2 regions of the Bradyrhizobium sp. USDA3010 genome follow, and region 1 is predicted to be linked to the other one. Evidence: riboswitches for the same ligand, from Rfam matches in the RefSeq annotation. Region 1 holds a riboswitch; the other holds the start of a gene.
What was found. Region 1 has a riboswitch for glycine ahead of AC066Y_RS33220 (D-amino acid dehydrogenase). Riboswitches for the same ligand answer to the same signal wherever they lie in the genome.

Region 1 (7,524 bases):
CACGAGGCTCGGCACCGCGGACAGCAGGTTGCGGGTGTATTCCATTGTCGGGTTGCGCAGCACGTCTTGCAGCTGGCCGGTCTCGACCAGCCGGCCGTGCCGCATCACCGCGACGCGGTCGGCGATCTCGGCCACCACGCCCATGTCGTGGGTGATGAACAGAACCGCTGTGCCGTGGTCGCGCTGCAGGTCGCGGATCAACGTGAGGATCTGCTTCTGGGTGGTGACGTCGAGCGCGGTGGTCGGCTCGTCCGCGATCAGGAGCTTTGGTTCCAGCACCAGCGCCATCGCGATCATGATGCGCTGGCGCTGTCCGCCCGAGAGGCGGTGAGGGTAGGAGGAGAAGATGCGCTCCACATCCGGCAGCCGCACATGCTCCATCATCGCCAGGATCTTCTGACGCCGCGCGCGGGAATCGAGATCGGTATGGGCGCGTAGCACCTCGTCGATCTGGCGGCCGACCGGCACCACCGGATTGAGCGCGGTCATCGGCTCCTGAAAGATCATCGCCATCCGCGTGGCACGGAGCTGGCGCAGCCGCCGGTCGGTCGCGGTGAGCAGTTCCTCGCCGACCAGCTTGACGCTGCCGCCGGACGGCACCAGCGTGCCCTTCTGCAGCAGGCCCATCGTGGTCAAAGAGGTCACCGACTTGCCCGAGCCGCTTTCGCCGACAAGGCAGAGCGTCTCGCCCTCACGCACCTGCAGCGACAGGTCGTCGATGATGCGGTGGGCGTCAGCCTTGCGGCCGAGACCGACGACAAGATTGTTGATGTCGAGGACGACGTTGGCAGAGTTGGTTGTGGTCACTTGCCCTCACGCTGTTTCATGCGGGGATCGAGCGCGTCGCGCGCGGCGTCGCCGATCAGGTTGATGCTGAGAATGGCGATCGAGAGCAGCAGCCCCGGCCAGAAGATCAGCGACGGCTTGATTTGGAAGTAGGCGCGGCCCTCGGCCATGATGTTGCCCCAGGTCGGCGTTTCCGGCGAGATGCCGGCGCCGAGGAACGACAGGATCGCCTCGGTCAGGATCGCGGATGCGCAGACATAAGTGCCTTGCACGATCAGCGGCGCGATCGTGTTCGGCATCAAATGCCGCCACATGATCTTCGGCAGGCTCGAGCCGAGCGAGATCGCGGCCTCGACATAGGGCTCCTCGCGCGCGGTCAGCACCACCGAGCGCACCAGCCGCGCCACGCGCGGTATCTCGGGGATGGTGATCGCGACCATCACGGTCCAGATGCTGGCGCCGGACAGCGACACCACGGCGATCGCGAGCAGGATGGCGGGGATCGCCATCAAGCCGTCCATCACGCGCATCATCACCGCGTCGACCCAGCGGAAGAAGCCGGCGACGAGGCCGATCAGGAGCCCGATGGCGATCGAACAGACGGCGGCGCCGAGCCCGATCAAGAGCGAGATCCGTGCGCCATAGATGACGCGCGACAGCAGGTCGCGTCCATAGGCGTCGGTGCCGAGCAGGTATTGCGCGCTCGACGGCTTCAGCCGCTGCGCCGGCGTCAGCAACAGCGGATCGTGCGGCGCGAGCAGCGGTGCGAAGATCGCCATCAGGATGATCAGGACGAGGCAGATCGTCGCAACCGCGATGATCGGCGTCGACGCCAGGAAGCCGAACTTGACGCGGAACGGCCGGGTGACGGGGATGGAGGATTCGGGAAGGGTTTCGATCGCCATTGCTCAGTACCGGATACGAGGATCGAGCAGGGTGTAAGCGAGGTCGATCAAGAGATTGACCGCGACATAGATACCCGACGTCAAAAGGATCATGGCCTGGATCACCGGATAGTCGCGCGCCAGCACCGCATCGACGGTGAGGCGGCCGATGCCGGGCAGGTTGAACACGCTCTCGGTGACGACGACGCCCGAGATCAGCAGCGCGAAACCGGAACCGATCACAGTGATGACCGGGACCGCGGCGTTGCGCAGCGCATGGCGCAGCAGCACGCCGGTCTCGCCGATGCCCTTGGCGCGCGCGGTGCGCACGTAATCCTCACCCAGCACATCGAGCATCGAGGCTCGCGTCATGCGTGCGATCAACGCGACATAGATGAAGGAGAGGGTGCAGGTCGGCAGGATGAGGCGCTGGAAGAACGGACCGAAGCCGTCCCCCATACAGGTGGCGACCTCCAGCGCGCTAAGCGGTTTCGGCGGCGCTGCCGGGCAGGCGGACATGATGCTCTTGAAGCCCTGCACCGGCACCCAGCGCAGATCGATCGCAAAGAATTGGATCAGCACATAGCCGATCACGAACACCGGCACCGAGAAGCCGAGCACCGAAAGCCCCATCACGCAGCGGTCGATCCAGGTGCCGTGCTTCCACGCCGCGATCACGCCGAGCGGCACCGCCACCAGGATCGAGAGGACGATGGTGGCCAGCGCGACCGAAATCGAGGGCTCAAGGCGCGGACCGATCATCTCGAGGATCGGCTTGTTCGAGATCAGGGAGACGCCGAGATCGCCGTGCAGGAGTTTGGCGACCCAGGTATAGAACTGGATGTAGATCGGCTCGTTGAGACCAAGCGAGGTGCGGATGCGATCGAGCTGTTCCGGCGTCGCATTGTCGCCGGCGAGAATGGCGGCCGGGTCGCCCGGCGTCAGCCGCAGCAACAGGAACACGAACAGAGCCACCACGCCCATTACGGGAATGGCGGCGAGGATGCGGCGGAGGAGATAGCCGAGCATCGTTGCTATCTCCTGCCGTCGGGTGGTGCGAAGCGAAGGCTGGGCCGCATCATACTCATGGTGTCCCCGTGATGTGTCTCATGCGCTTCTGCGTGTTGTCTCAAGGCTAGCGCGAACGTGATGAATTTGCAGGCAAATACTGTGCCAATGGCGATGTTATATCAAGGCGCGGTTCAGGCCGTTGGAAGCCTCCCTTGGTCTGAAGCGCTATTTCGAATTGCACATGGCGCAATGCGCCACCGACCTGAAACGACAAGTCCATTCACGCTCGCATCACGCCGCACCAGTTGGCGACGAACAGTGCGATGCTCTGCGTCGTCTTGCGAAGGCTGTCGAGCTCGACCCGTTCGTTGAACGCGTGCGGGCCGATACCGTAAGGACCATAGCAAAGTGCGGGTATGCCGTAGTCGACGCAATAGTAGCGGGTGTCGTTGACGGCCGTGGACAGGCGCTCCTGCATTGGAGCCTGGAAGACGGAGTGATGGGCGGCAGACAGAGCTGCTTCCGCTTCGCTGCCGGGCTCGCACACCGCTGCGTCCGCCTGAAAGCCACTCCACACCAGCTCGGCCGGATTGTCGGACAGGAACTCGTCAGCCTTGTGCGCCTCAGTCAGGCATTCCTCGATGCCGCGCATCGCCTGCTGTGGTGTTTCGCCGGGCAAGAGACCAAGCCGGCAGTCCAGCTCGCACCACGCCGCGGTCGAACTGGCCCAATCGCCGCCTTTGATGATCCCGACGTTGAACTTGATCGGATTCTTGACACTGCGGAACCAGCTGTTGTCGAGCGCCCGGGCGTTGAGCGCCTTGATGTAATCCTGAAACGCGCGCACCAGATGCATCGCCGACAGGATCGCGCTGGTGCCGGCCTCGGAATAGGCAACATGCACCGGCGTGCCGCGGACGCGCAGGCGGAACCAGACGGCGCCGACCTGGGCGCGCGTGAGCGTGTGTCCGGTTGGCTCGGGAATGAGGCAGGCGTCGGCGCGATAGCCGCGCATCAAGGTCGACAGCGCGCCGTTGCCGGTGCTCTCTTCCTCGGTCACGGTCTGCAGATGGACGCGGCCGGCAGGGGCATAGCCGGCGTCGCGGAAAGCATCGAGCGCGAAGATCATTGCCGAGACACCGGCCTTCATATCTTGCGCGCCACGCCCGAACATCCAGCCGTCGTGCACGGCACCCGCGAACGGCGGCCGGTCCCAAAGGTCAGCGGGCCCCTCCGGCACCACGTCGATATGACCTTGCAGGATCAGGCTGCGCCCGCTGCCTGTGCTGTTGAGCGTCGCAACGACCTGCTGCGATCCGGCAAGATCGATGCCGTCCATCGGTGCGGCCTTCGGATGGCTCATCAGGTTGACGTCCGCAAGGCTGAACGTATCGACCTCGTAGCGGCGCTTTGCGAATTGCTCGGCCAGCCAAGCTTGTTGCGGCGCTTCCTGTCCGCGCAAGCTGCGGAACTGCACCATGCGCGACAGGAATGCGATCTGATCGTCGAAGTTTCGATCGACGGCCGCGCACAGCTCCGCGGCAATCTGATCCGGCTTGGTCAGCGTCTCATGCGTGTCCGCCACCCCAATGCGCATTGTCCCCTCCCGCGCTGAAGCGCTTTTCCCCAATATGACGCTAGTCGTTGTCATGCGGTGTTTCTCAGCGAATTCCGACTTGGCCACACGCAAATACGCTCATATTCTTCCTCGTCGACCGGATAATTAGGGGAAAGCTGCGCGGGCGGCCTCGGTCGCATCGACCTGCGACGGCAACACCGAGGGCGCGTCGAGGTCGCGCAGTCATCAATCGCGCCTGCCACCATCTGTGCCGTCGCAGCCGACAGCGTCCAGCCGAGATGACCGTGGCCGGTGTTGTAGAACACGCCCGGATACCGTCCGGCGCGCACCACCGGCATCATGTTCGGCATCATCGGGCGCAGGCCGGCCCACGGCACGACCCTCGACGTGTCGATGCCGGGAAAATGCTGCCGCACCCAATCCACCAGCGGCTGGATGCGGTCGGCGCGAATGTCGCGGTTGAAGCCGTTGAACTCGGCGGTGCCAGCGACGCGGAAGCGGTCGGCGCCGAGCCGGCTGGTGACGATCTTCGCCGCCTCATCGAGCAGGCTGACGGTTGGCGCAGCGTCCTGGCTTTGCGGCGCATCGAGCTGCACGGTGATCGAATAGCCCTTCACCGGATAGACGTTGACGCGGTCGTTGAGCAGGCCTGCGAAGTGGCGGCTCGCGACGCCGGCGCAAATGACGATGCCGTCCGCCTGCAACTCATGTCGCCTCGCGACCTCAGCATCGTGCGAAGCGGCTTCGTTCCAGCCGATGCGGAAACCGTCGTCGCCGCGCGCGATCGCATCGACGTCGGCTTCATGGACGAAGCTCGCGCCGCGGCGGATGCAGGCGTCGGCGAGCCCGCGCGTGAACTTGTGGATATCGCCGGTCGCGTCCGACGGCGTGAAGAAGCCGCCATAGCAGGTCGTTTGCAGCGCGGGCTCGATGCTGCGGATTTCGTCCGCCGTCACCGGCCGGCGGTCGAGCCCGCCTTGTTGCAGCAGCGTGTTGACGCGCAGGCCCGCCTCGAAGCCGGCCTTGTCGTGATAGACGTGCAGGATGCCGCGGCGTTCGAGATCGAAGGCGATATTCTCGCGCTGTGCGATCGAGAACAGATGCTTGCGCGCCTCGATTGCGAGCCGCGTCGTCTCGATGGTGTTGGCACGATAGCGCCCGATGTGGCCGACGAACTCGCCGATCCAGGAATATTTGTGCCAGCTCGGCTTCGGGTTCATCAGCAGCGGCGCGTCGCTGCGAAGCATCCAGCGCAACCCCTTGAGAATGGTCGCGGCGCTGTTCCACACTTCCGCATTGCTGGCAGAAAGCTGTCCGCCGTTGGCGAACGAAGTTTCCATCGCGGCATAGCGATGCCTGTCGAGGACAGTCACCCGATAGCCGCGTTCGAGCAGGGCATAGGCTGTCGTCACGCCGGTGATGCCGGCGCCAATGATTGCGATGTGAGGCATGGTGGTCTTCAGGCTCCCGTGGGTTAGAGTCGCCGAACCACCGGTGAAACCGGCGTCGGCGCCCCATCTGTCACGGTACCTGAGAGCTTGATCCGCATCGGGCCAGGGCCCGATGGCAGACTATCCCCTTCGGTGGACGTCACGGCCCTTGATGCGGTCGTGTCCGTCTCTCTCCAGATCGTCCTGACGATACAGTCCTTTTGCCTGAGAGTTTCCGGGGCGGTTGCTCCGTCGGCGCCGAAGCAACAACACGAATGTTGTGGCTTCGATCTCTCCCGCATCGTCGCGTTGGACGGCCGGACCGTAGGCGAAGCCTCAAAATTGGACAAGGCTAAATTTCGATCCGGCAGTGCCAACGTGTTGTGCAGTGCAAATCGATGTCAGTCCAGCGTCGCCAGCAGCGCCGCCATCAGGCGGCCGCGCTCGACGAGGCTCTCGATCTCGATATGCTCGTTGAGCGTATGTGCATCGGCGCCGCGAACGCCGAGGCCGTCGAGGGTAGGGATGCCCATCGCACCAGTGAAGTTGCCGTCCGATCCGCCGCCGGCGCTGCCGTGCGGCAGATCGAGGCCCATCGCCGCTGCAAGGCCCTTGGCCTTTTCATAGAGCGCCATGGTGCCGGCATCCGGCTCCCATACCGGGCGGGTGACGCCGCGCGTCACCTTGAAGGTGACGTCGTTGGCGGTGCCCGACAGCGCCAGCATGCGCTCGACGCCGCGGTCGAGATCGGCCTGGCGCTTGGCCATGCTGAGCGCTTCGCCGGTGCAGGTCGTTGCGACGCAATTGACCCATTGCCCGCCATGCACGATGCCGACCGAGAAGGTGCAGTCTTCGGTGGTCATGCCGTCGATCGCAATGATTTGCCGGGCCATTTCGCGGATCGCGGAACGGCCGGAGGACAACGTCGCGCCGGCATGGCTCGGCTTGCCGACAGCTTCCAGATTGAAGCGCGCAATCGCGTAGCGGCCGGTGACGACGCCGTTGTTCGGCCGTCCGGGCTCCGGCACCAGCACGTATTTGTTGCGCGCGGCTTCGGCCTCGATGATGTCGCGCGTCGACGGCGTGCCGACCTCTTCATCGGGCGTGAACAGCACGGTGATCGGCAGCGGCGTCGTAAAGGACGCGCGCGCCAACTGCCGGATCGCCTCGATCGACAGATAGTTGCCGCCCTTCATGTCGAAGATACCGGGCCCGAAGCACTTGTTGCCTTCGCGCCGCCACGCCAGCTTTTCGATGGTGCCGACCGGGTGCACGGTGTCCAGATGGCCGGCGATGAGGATGCCGGGCTGGCCTTGTTTCGGATGGGGAAAACGGGCGCGGACGCAGCCGGCAAAGCCCTGGCGTCCCGCGATGCGTTCGATCGTCGCACCCATGACCGCCATCTCGCGCGCGGCGAGGTCGAGCATGCGCTCGACCGCGGCCGCATCCCATGTCGGGCTCTCGCATTCCACCCAGCTGCGCAGCCCCTGCAGCATCGCTTCGGAATCAAAAGGAAGATTGGCGGGGTTCATGTCTTTTCTCTCTTGTTGTTTGTGCGCGCCGATACGCGTTCGCGTGCCGTACGAAAAGCTCGGAAGACGACTTTGTAAAGTCAAATGCGCTGAACCTGCCGCTCATTCGTTCGTATACGTTCGATCCTGCCGGAAACCGATTGACGCGCATTGCGCTTGATGCAAGTCTCGATTTCACAAGCCATACAGCATGTTAGTTCGCCTAAATAACGAACCGCATGCATAACGAATAAGCCGGCTTTGACCAGTTACACGTCAGGAGAAATTGCATGTTCCCTATCTCGCGTTGGAAGCACCGCACG
Region 2 (7,524 bases), on a different contig from region 1:
GAGGCGGCCTTGACGGATTCGACGACCGCGGCGGCCTCGGCTTTCTTCAGGCTGCGGCCGACCTTGGGCAGTTCGACGAACACGACGTCGCCGAGCTGCGACTGCGCGTAATCGGTGATCCCGATCGTGGCGACGTCGCCCTCGATGCGGAGCCATTCGTGGTCGGACGTGTACAGCGTCGTCATGGGGATCGATCCTTTGGCGTTTAGCGTTTGTAGGTATTGGGGACGAAGGGCGTGGCGGCGACCTTGAGCGGCAGCCGTTGGCCGCGCACTTCGGCGAAAACCGTGGTGCCGAGCGCGGAAAGGGATGTCGGCAGATAGCCCATCGCAACCGGCGCATTGAGGCTCGGGCCGAAGCCGCCCGAGGTCACCTTGCCGATCGGCTCGGTCGAGGTCGGATCGGCGAACAGGGCAGCGCCTTCGCGCACCGGTGCGCGGCCGTCGGGCTTCAGGCCGACGCGGCGGCGAGCGGCGCCCTGTGCGAATTGCGCGAGAATCTTGTCGGCGCCAGGAAAACTGCCGGCCCGGGCGCCGCCGCTGCGGCGGACTTTCTGCACCGACCATTCCAGCGCGCCTTCGACCGGGGTCGTCGTGGTGTCGATATCGTGGCCATAGAGACAAAGCCCGGCCTCGAGCCGCAGGCTATCGCGCGCGCCGAGCCCGATCGGCAGCACGTCGGGATTGTCCAGGAGTGCGGTGACCAGGGCCTCCGCCTTGTCTGCGGGCACGGAAATCTCAAAACCGTCCTCGCCGGTATAGCCGGAGCGAGAGACGAAGCAGTCGATGTCGCCAACGCGGCGGGGACCAGCGTCCATGAATTTCATCGAACTGACATCTGCACAAAGTTTCGCCAGCGCCGATTCGGCCTTTGGTCCCTGCAATGCGATCAGCGCGCGGTCGGCCAGCGACACGATCTCGCACGCGTCGGAGAGATGCGCGCGCAGATGCGCCTCGTCCTCGGCCTTGCAGGCCGCGTTGACCACCAGGAACAGGTGATCGCCGAAATTCGCGACCATCAGGTCGTCGAGCAGTCCGCCGTCGTCGTTGGTGAATTGCGCGTAGCGCTGCCGTCCCGGCGCGATGCCGACGATGTCCTGCGGCACCAGTTTTTCCAGCGCGAGCGCCGCGTCGCCGACCTTGCCGGATTTGGCCTTCAGCACGAGCTGTCCCATGTGGGACACGTCGAACAGGCCGGCCTCCTTGCGGGTGTGCAGGTGCTCCTTCAGCACGCCGGCCGTGTATTGCACCGGCATGTCGTAGCCGGCGAACGGCACCATCTTGGCGCCGCGCGCCAGATGCAGCGCGTGCAGCGGGGTCTGTTTCAGCGGGGAGGTTTCGCGCGCAAGCATCACAGGGCCCTCGCGGTTCCCGCCGGGGACCTATTTCCCCTTGAGAAACCTGCAGAAAGCCCCATCTGTCGCTGTGCCTGAGAGTATTATCCCGTCGGCGGACGCATCGGGGAGAACCCAGCGCCTCTTTCCAGATGTTAGACGTCACGCGGTCCTTTTGCCTGAGAGTTTCCGGGGCGGTTGCTCCTTCGGCGCCGGCAGTAAGGCCGGTCTCTCCCGACGTGACGGGGTAACAGGTAGGTAGAAAACACGGCGCCACCAAGACTGTCAACGCAGCTCTTGCTGCTATCCAATGGGGCTTTGTGCTGCCGCGGCAAGCCCATGATCCGCCTGCACAGTTTCTGGACACCGCAGCTGGCAATGTCTAAAAGCGTTCGGCCGGAAAATGACGCCTTTTTGCGGCTGGCCGGCCCCTTTTTCCGATTGGATGAACATGAGCAGCGTCAACGACATCAGGTCGACATTTCTGAACTTCTTCAAGGAGAACGGCCACGAGATCGTGGCGTCGTCGCCGCTGGTTCCGCGCAACGACCCGACCCTGATGTTCACCAATGCCGGCATGGTGCAGTTCAAGAACGTCTTCACCGGCGTCGAGAGGCGCGGCTATCAGCGTGCCACGACGTCGCAGAAGTGCGTCCGCGCCGGTGGCAAGCATAACGACCTCGACAATGTCGGCTACACCGCGCGCCATCTCACCTTCTTCGAGATGCTCGGCAACTTCTCGTTCGGCGACTACTTCAAGGAGCGCGCGATCGAGCTCGCCTGGAATCTGATCACCAAGGATTTCGGGCTGAAGAAGGACAAGCTGCTCGTCACCGTCTACCACACCGACGACGAGGCGGCGGGCTACTGGAAGAAGATCGCGGGCTTCTCGGATGATCGCATCATCCGCATCGCGACCTCGGACAATTTCTGGGCGATGGGCGATACCGGCCCGTGCGGTCCGTGCTCCGAGATATTCATCGATCGCGGCGAGCATGTCTGGGGCGGACCTCCGGGCAGCCCGGAAGAGGACGGCGATCGCTTCCTCGAATTCTGGAACCTGGTGTTCATGCAATACGAGCAGGTGACGAAGGAGGAGCGCGTGGCGCTGCCGCGTCCCTCGATCGACACCGGCATGGGGCTGGAGCGCATGGCCTGCATCCTGCAGGGCGTCGAGAGCGTGTTCGAGACCGATCTGTTCCGCCACCTGATCGATGCGGCCGCTTCGGCCCTCGGCCATGGGCCGAACCCGCAGAACGTGGCGTCGTACCGGGTGATGGCCGACCATCTGCGCTCTTCGGCGTTCCTGATTGCCGACGGCGTGCTGCCGTCGAACGAGGGCCGCGGCTATGTGCTGCGCCGGATCATGCGCCGCGCGATGCGCCACGCGCAGCTTCTGGGTGCGAGCGAGCCCCTGATGCATCGCCTGGTCTGGGCGCTGGTCCGCGAGATGGGCCAGGCCTATCCGGACCTGGTGCGCGCGGAGAAGCTGATCGAGGAGACACTGCAGCTGGAAGAGACCCGCTTCCGCAAGACGCTGGTGCGCGGCCTGTCGATCCTCGACGAGAAGAGCGCCGGCCTCAAGAAGGGCGACATGTTCGACGGCGACACCGCGTTCACGCTGTACGACACCTATGGTTTCCCGCTGGACCTGACGCAGGACGCGCTGAAGTCGCGCGGCATCAGCGTCGACCAGGCCTCGTTCACCGACGCGATGAACCGTCAGCGCGAGAAGGCGCGCGCCTCCTGGGCAGGCTCGGGCGAGGCGGCGACTGAGGCCATCTGGTTCCCGCTGCGCGAGAAGCTCGGTGCGACCGAATTCCTCGGCTATGAGACCGAGAGCGCGGAAGGCGTGGTGACGGCGCTGGTCAAGGACGGCGCTGCGGTCGACGGCCTCAAGGCCGGCGAGACCGGCGCGATCGTGCTGAACCAGACGCCGTTCTATGCGGAGTCCGGTGGTCAGGTCGGCGACGTCGGCATCCTGACGGGCGAGGGCGTCAAGTTTCGCGTTACCGACATGCAGAAGAAGGCCGGCGACCTGTTCGTGCATGTCGGCACGGTGGAGCAGGGCACCCTGAACGTCGGCACCGCCCTGCAGCTCGAGGTCGACCACGCCAGGCGTTCGTCGATCCGCGCCAATCACTCGGCGACGCATCTGTTGCACGAGGCGCTGCGCCAGGTGCTCGGCGATCACATCGCGCAGCGCGGCTCGCTGGTCGCGCCCGATCGCCTGCGCTTCGATTTCGTGCATCCGAAGCCGATCACGCCGGAAGAGCTCGCCCGGGTCGAGGACATCGCCAATGATGTCGTGCTCGAGAATGACGAGGTGACGACCCGCGTCATGGGTGTCGACGACGCCCGCGAGGCCGGTGCGCGCGCGCTGTTCGGCGAGAAGTACGGCGACGAGGTTCGCGTCGTCTCGATGGGCAAGAGCGCCCGCGAGCACGGCCAGAACGCGCTTGGCTGGTCGGTCGAGCTCTGCGGCGGCACCCATGTTCGTCGCACCGGCGACATCGGCCTGATTTCGGTGACCAGCGAGAGCGCGGTCGCGTCCGGCGTCCGCCGCATCGAGGCGCTGACCGGACATCATGCGCGCAAGCACGCCAACGACACGATGACACTGGCGAAGACCGCGGCGGCCGAACTGCGCACCACGATCGAGGATGTGCCGTCGCGCATCGCGGCCCTGATGGAGGAGCGCAAGAAGCTCGAGCGCGACCTGTCGGATGCCCGCAAGAAGCTCGCGATGGGCGGCGGAGCATCGTCGAATGGTGCGGCCTCCGGCGTTCGCGAGGTCGGCAACGTCAAGCTGCTCGCGCGCGCGGTCGAAGGCGTCGAGACCAAGGACCTCAAGAGCCTGGTCGACGACGGCAAGAAGCAGATCGGCTCCGGCGTGGTCGCGATCGTCGGCGTCACCGAGGACGGCAAAGCCGGCATCGTGGTCGGCGTCACCGCCGACCTGACCTCGCGCTTCAACGCGGTCGAGCTGGTGCGCAAGGGCTCCGAGGTGCTCGGTGGCAAGGGTGGCGGTGGCCGGCCCGACATGGCGCAGGCAGGCGGGCCAGATGGCGCCAAGGCCGACGCCGCGCTGTCGGCGATCGAGCAGGCCATGACTCAACAGGCATCGGCCGGCGCCTGACGGAGAGGCTGATCGTGGCGACGGCTCCGCTCAAGCCCACGATCAGCGATCCCGGACTGCGGGGGCGTCTCTACGAGCTGCTCGAGCAGGACCACCTGCCATATTCGGTCGGCGCGCGATTTGTCCGGCTCGTCGTCGCGATCATCACCGTCGATGTGCTGGCGGCGATCCTGGCGTCGGTGCCGGAGATCGACGTCCAATTCTGGTGGCTGTTCACGGCGATCGAGATCACCGCGGTGACCGCCTTCGCGCTGGAATATGCCGCGCGGCTCTGGAGCGTGGTCGGCCGCTCGCTGCGCGACATGACGCCGCTTCAGGCGCGGCTGGAATACGCCTTCTCGGCGCTCGGCGTGATCGACCTGCTCGCTTTCCTGCCGTCGGCCGTCGCGCTCGCGATCGGTGACAAGACCGCGCTGGTGCTGTTCGGTATGCTGCCGTTCCTGAAGCTGGTGCGCTATTCGACCGCGATGCGCTCGCTGCTGGCTGCATTGCACGCCGAGCGGCGCACGCTGTTCGGCTGCGTCGTGATCCTGACCGGCGCGGTGCTGCTGTTTGCCTCGCTGCTTTATGCGATCGAGCACAAGGTGCAGCCGGACAAGTTCGGCACCATGCCGCAGGCGATGTGGTGGGCGATCGTGACGCTCGGGACCGTCGGTTACGGCGACGTCGTCCCGGTGACGGTGCTCGGCCGCATCGTCACCGTGGTTGCGATCGTGGTCGGGTTTGCGATGATCGCGCTGCCGGTCGCGATCGTCTCGACCGCGTTCGCCGACGAGGTGCGGCGCCGCGACTTCGTCGTGACCTGGGGCATGCTGGCGCGGGTGCCGCTGTTCTCGCATCTCAACGCTGCCGAGATCGCCGACATCATGCGGCTCTTGCGGTCGCAGACCATCGAAGCCGGCGAGGTGCTGGTGCGGCGCGGAGATGCGGCGTCGTCGATGTATTTCATCACCGCCGGCGAGGTCGAGATCGACCTGCCGAGCCAACGGGTGCGGCTTGTCGACGGCGCATTCTTCGGCGAGATCGCACTGCTCCGGCGGACCAGCCGTTCCGGCACGGTGACGGCGATCCGGAAGACCAAGCTGCTGCTGCTCGATGCGCAGGACTTCCATGCCCTGATCGAGCGGATGCCGGCGCTCGCTGCGCATGTCCGGGAGACGGCGGAGGCGCGGCTCGCCGATCCGCTCGCGGTCGGTGGCGACCTTGCCGCCAGCGAGATTGCGCAGGCGCCGCACGAGACCGACGGCGGCATCCGCGATTAGTCGCGGCGCAGGAACACGTAATCCGCCGAATACGCCGCGCCCTTCAAGGCGCCGGCCTTGTCGCAGGCGCCGCCGAGCTCGCCGCCTGAGGTGTTGATCCGCTGCACGGTGTCAACGCTCGAGAGCACGCCATTGCCGCGGTGGGAGATCACCTCGAGCTTCAACCAGGCAATGTCTGCTGGCGTCGCGCCGGGCGCGCTGCCGGCGGTGCGGGCGGTCACGGCGCTGCCGTCCACATGCTCCCAGTTCGGCCCGGCATAGTGCCGGCCGACGGTGCGGCCATCGGCGATCAGGGTGGCGACCGGTTCGCGGAACGACCAGGCGAGCTTGCCGTCGGTGACCGGCTTGCACTCATACACCTGCACGCCCTCGGCATGGACGGTCAGGACCGCGGTCTCGTCGGGCGCGGCAACGGGGGCGGGCAGCGGGTCGGCAGCGAGTGCCGCCGATCCGGTCAGCAACAAGGATGCGAGCGTCACCCGGCCGGGAAAGGTCATGGTCACGCTCGCTGCTGTGTTCGGCAACAGGCGGCCGTTAGGCCGCCATCGCCTTTCCGAGATTCTCGGCAACCTTGTCGAGGAAGCCGGTGGTGGAGAGCCAGCGCTGGTCGGCGCCGACCAGGAGCGCAAGGTCCTTGGTCATGTAGCCCTCTTCGACGGTCGCGACGCAGACCTTTTCCAGGGTGGTGGCGAACTTCGCCAGTTCCGGGTTGTTGTCGAGCTTGGCGCGGTGCGCGAGGCCACGGGTCCAGGCGAAGATCGACGCGATCGAGTTGGTCGAGGTCTCCTTGCCCTTCTGGTGCTCGCGGTAATGGCGGGTGACGGTGCCGTGGGCGGCTTCGGCTTCCACCGTCTTGCCGTCCGGGGTGAGCAGCACCGAGGTCATCAGGCCGAGCGAGCCGTAGCCCTGGGCCACGGTGTCGGACTGCACGTCGCCGTCATAGTTCTTGCAGGCCCAGACATAGCCGCCGGACCATTTCAGCGCCGAGGCCACCATGTCGTCGATCAGGCGGTGCTCGTAGGTCAGGCCCTTGGCCTCGAATTCCTTCTTGAACTCGCGGTCGTAGATGTCCTGGAAGATGTCCTTGAAGCGGCCGTCATAGACCTTGAGGATGGTGTTCTTGGTCGAGAGGTAGACCGGGTAGTTGCGCAGCAGGCCGTAATTCAGCGAGGCGCGGGCGAAATCGATGATGGAGTCGTCGAGATTGTACATCTCCATCGCGACGCCGGCGCCCGGCGCCTTGAACACTTCCCGCTCGATCACGGTGCCGTCCTCGCCGACGAACTTCAGCGACAGCGTGCCCTTGCCGGGGAACTTGATGTCGGTGGCGCGGTACTGGTCGCCATAGGCGTGGCGGCCGATGATGATCGGCTTGGTCCAGCCGGGAACCAGTCGCGGCACGTTCTTGCAGATGATCGGCTCGCGGAAGATCACGCCGCCGAGGATGTTGCGGATGGTGCCGTTCGGCGACTTCCACATCTGCTTCAGGCCGAACTCCTTCACCCGGGCCTCGTCGGGGGTGATGGTGGCGCATTTGACGCCGACGCCGACCTTCTTGATGGCTTCGGCGGCGTCGATGGTCACCTGGTCATTGGTCTCATCGCGGTATTCCATGCCCAGATCGAAATAGAGCAGTTCGACATCCAGGAACGGGTTGATCAGCTTGTCCTTGATGTACTGCCAGATGATCCGGGTCATCTCGTCGCCATCGAGCTCGACGACGGGGTTGGATACCTTGATTTTTGCCATGACGGGGAGGCCCTCTTGGGAACGGCGCGCTTTTGACGGCG

Region 2: it holds a riboswitch for glycine, as region 1 does, so the genes downstream of both, gcvT (glycine cleavage system aminomethyltransferase GcvT) here and AC066Y_RS33220 (D-amino acid dehydrogenase) in region 1, are expected to answer to the same signal.

The regions. Positions count from the first base shown of each region.
Region 1 is NZ_JBWJZD010000030.1:63,425-70,948, forward strand. It holds gene AC066Y_RS33200 (ABC transporter ATP-binding protein) at 1-807, opposite strand, end outside; gene AC066Y_RS33205 (ABC transporter permease) at 804-1,691, opposite strand; gene AC066Y_RS33210 (ABC transporter permease) at 1,695-2,699, opposite strand; gene AC066Y_RS33215 (ArgE/DapE family deacylase) at 2,962-4,278, opposite strand; gene AC066Y_RS33220 (D-amino acid dehydrogenase) at 4,329-5,711, opposite strand; glycine riboswitch at 5,777-5,890, opposite strand; glycine riboswitch at 5,894-5,999, opposite strand; gene AC066Y_RS33225 (M20/M25/M40 family metallo-hydrolase) at 6,092-7,222, opposite strand; gene AC066Y_RS33230 (ABC transporter substrate-binding protein) at 7,492-7,524, shown strand, end outside.
Region 2 is NZ_JBWJZD010000007.1:266,383-273,906, forward strand. It holds gene gcvH (glycine cleavage system protein GcvH) at 1-185, opposite strand, end outside; gene gcvT (glycine cleavage system aminomethyltransferase GcvT) at 206-1,351, opposite strand; glycine riboswitch at 1,491-1,581, opposite strand; gene alaS (alanine--tRNA ligase) at 1,785-4,472, shown strand; gene AC066Y_RS14445 (cyclic nucleotide-gated ion channel) at 4,484-5,734, shown strand; gene AC066Y_RS14450 (DUF3455 domain-containing protein) at 5,731-6,231, opposite strand; gene AC066Y_RS14455 (NADP-dependent isocitrate dehydrogenase) at 6,269-7,483, opposite strand.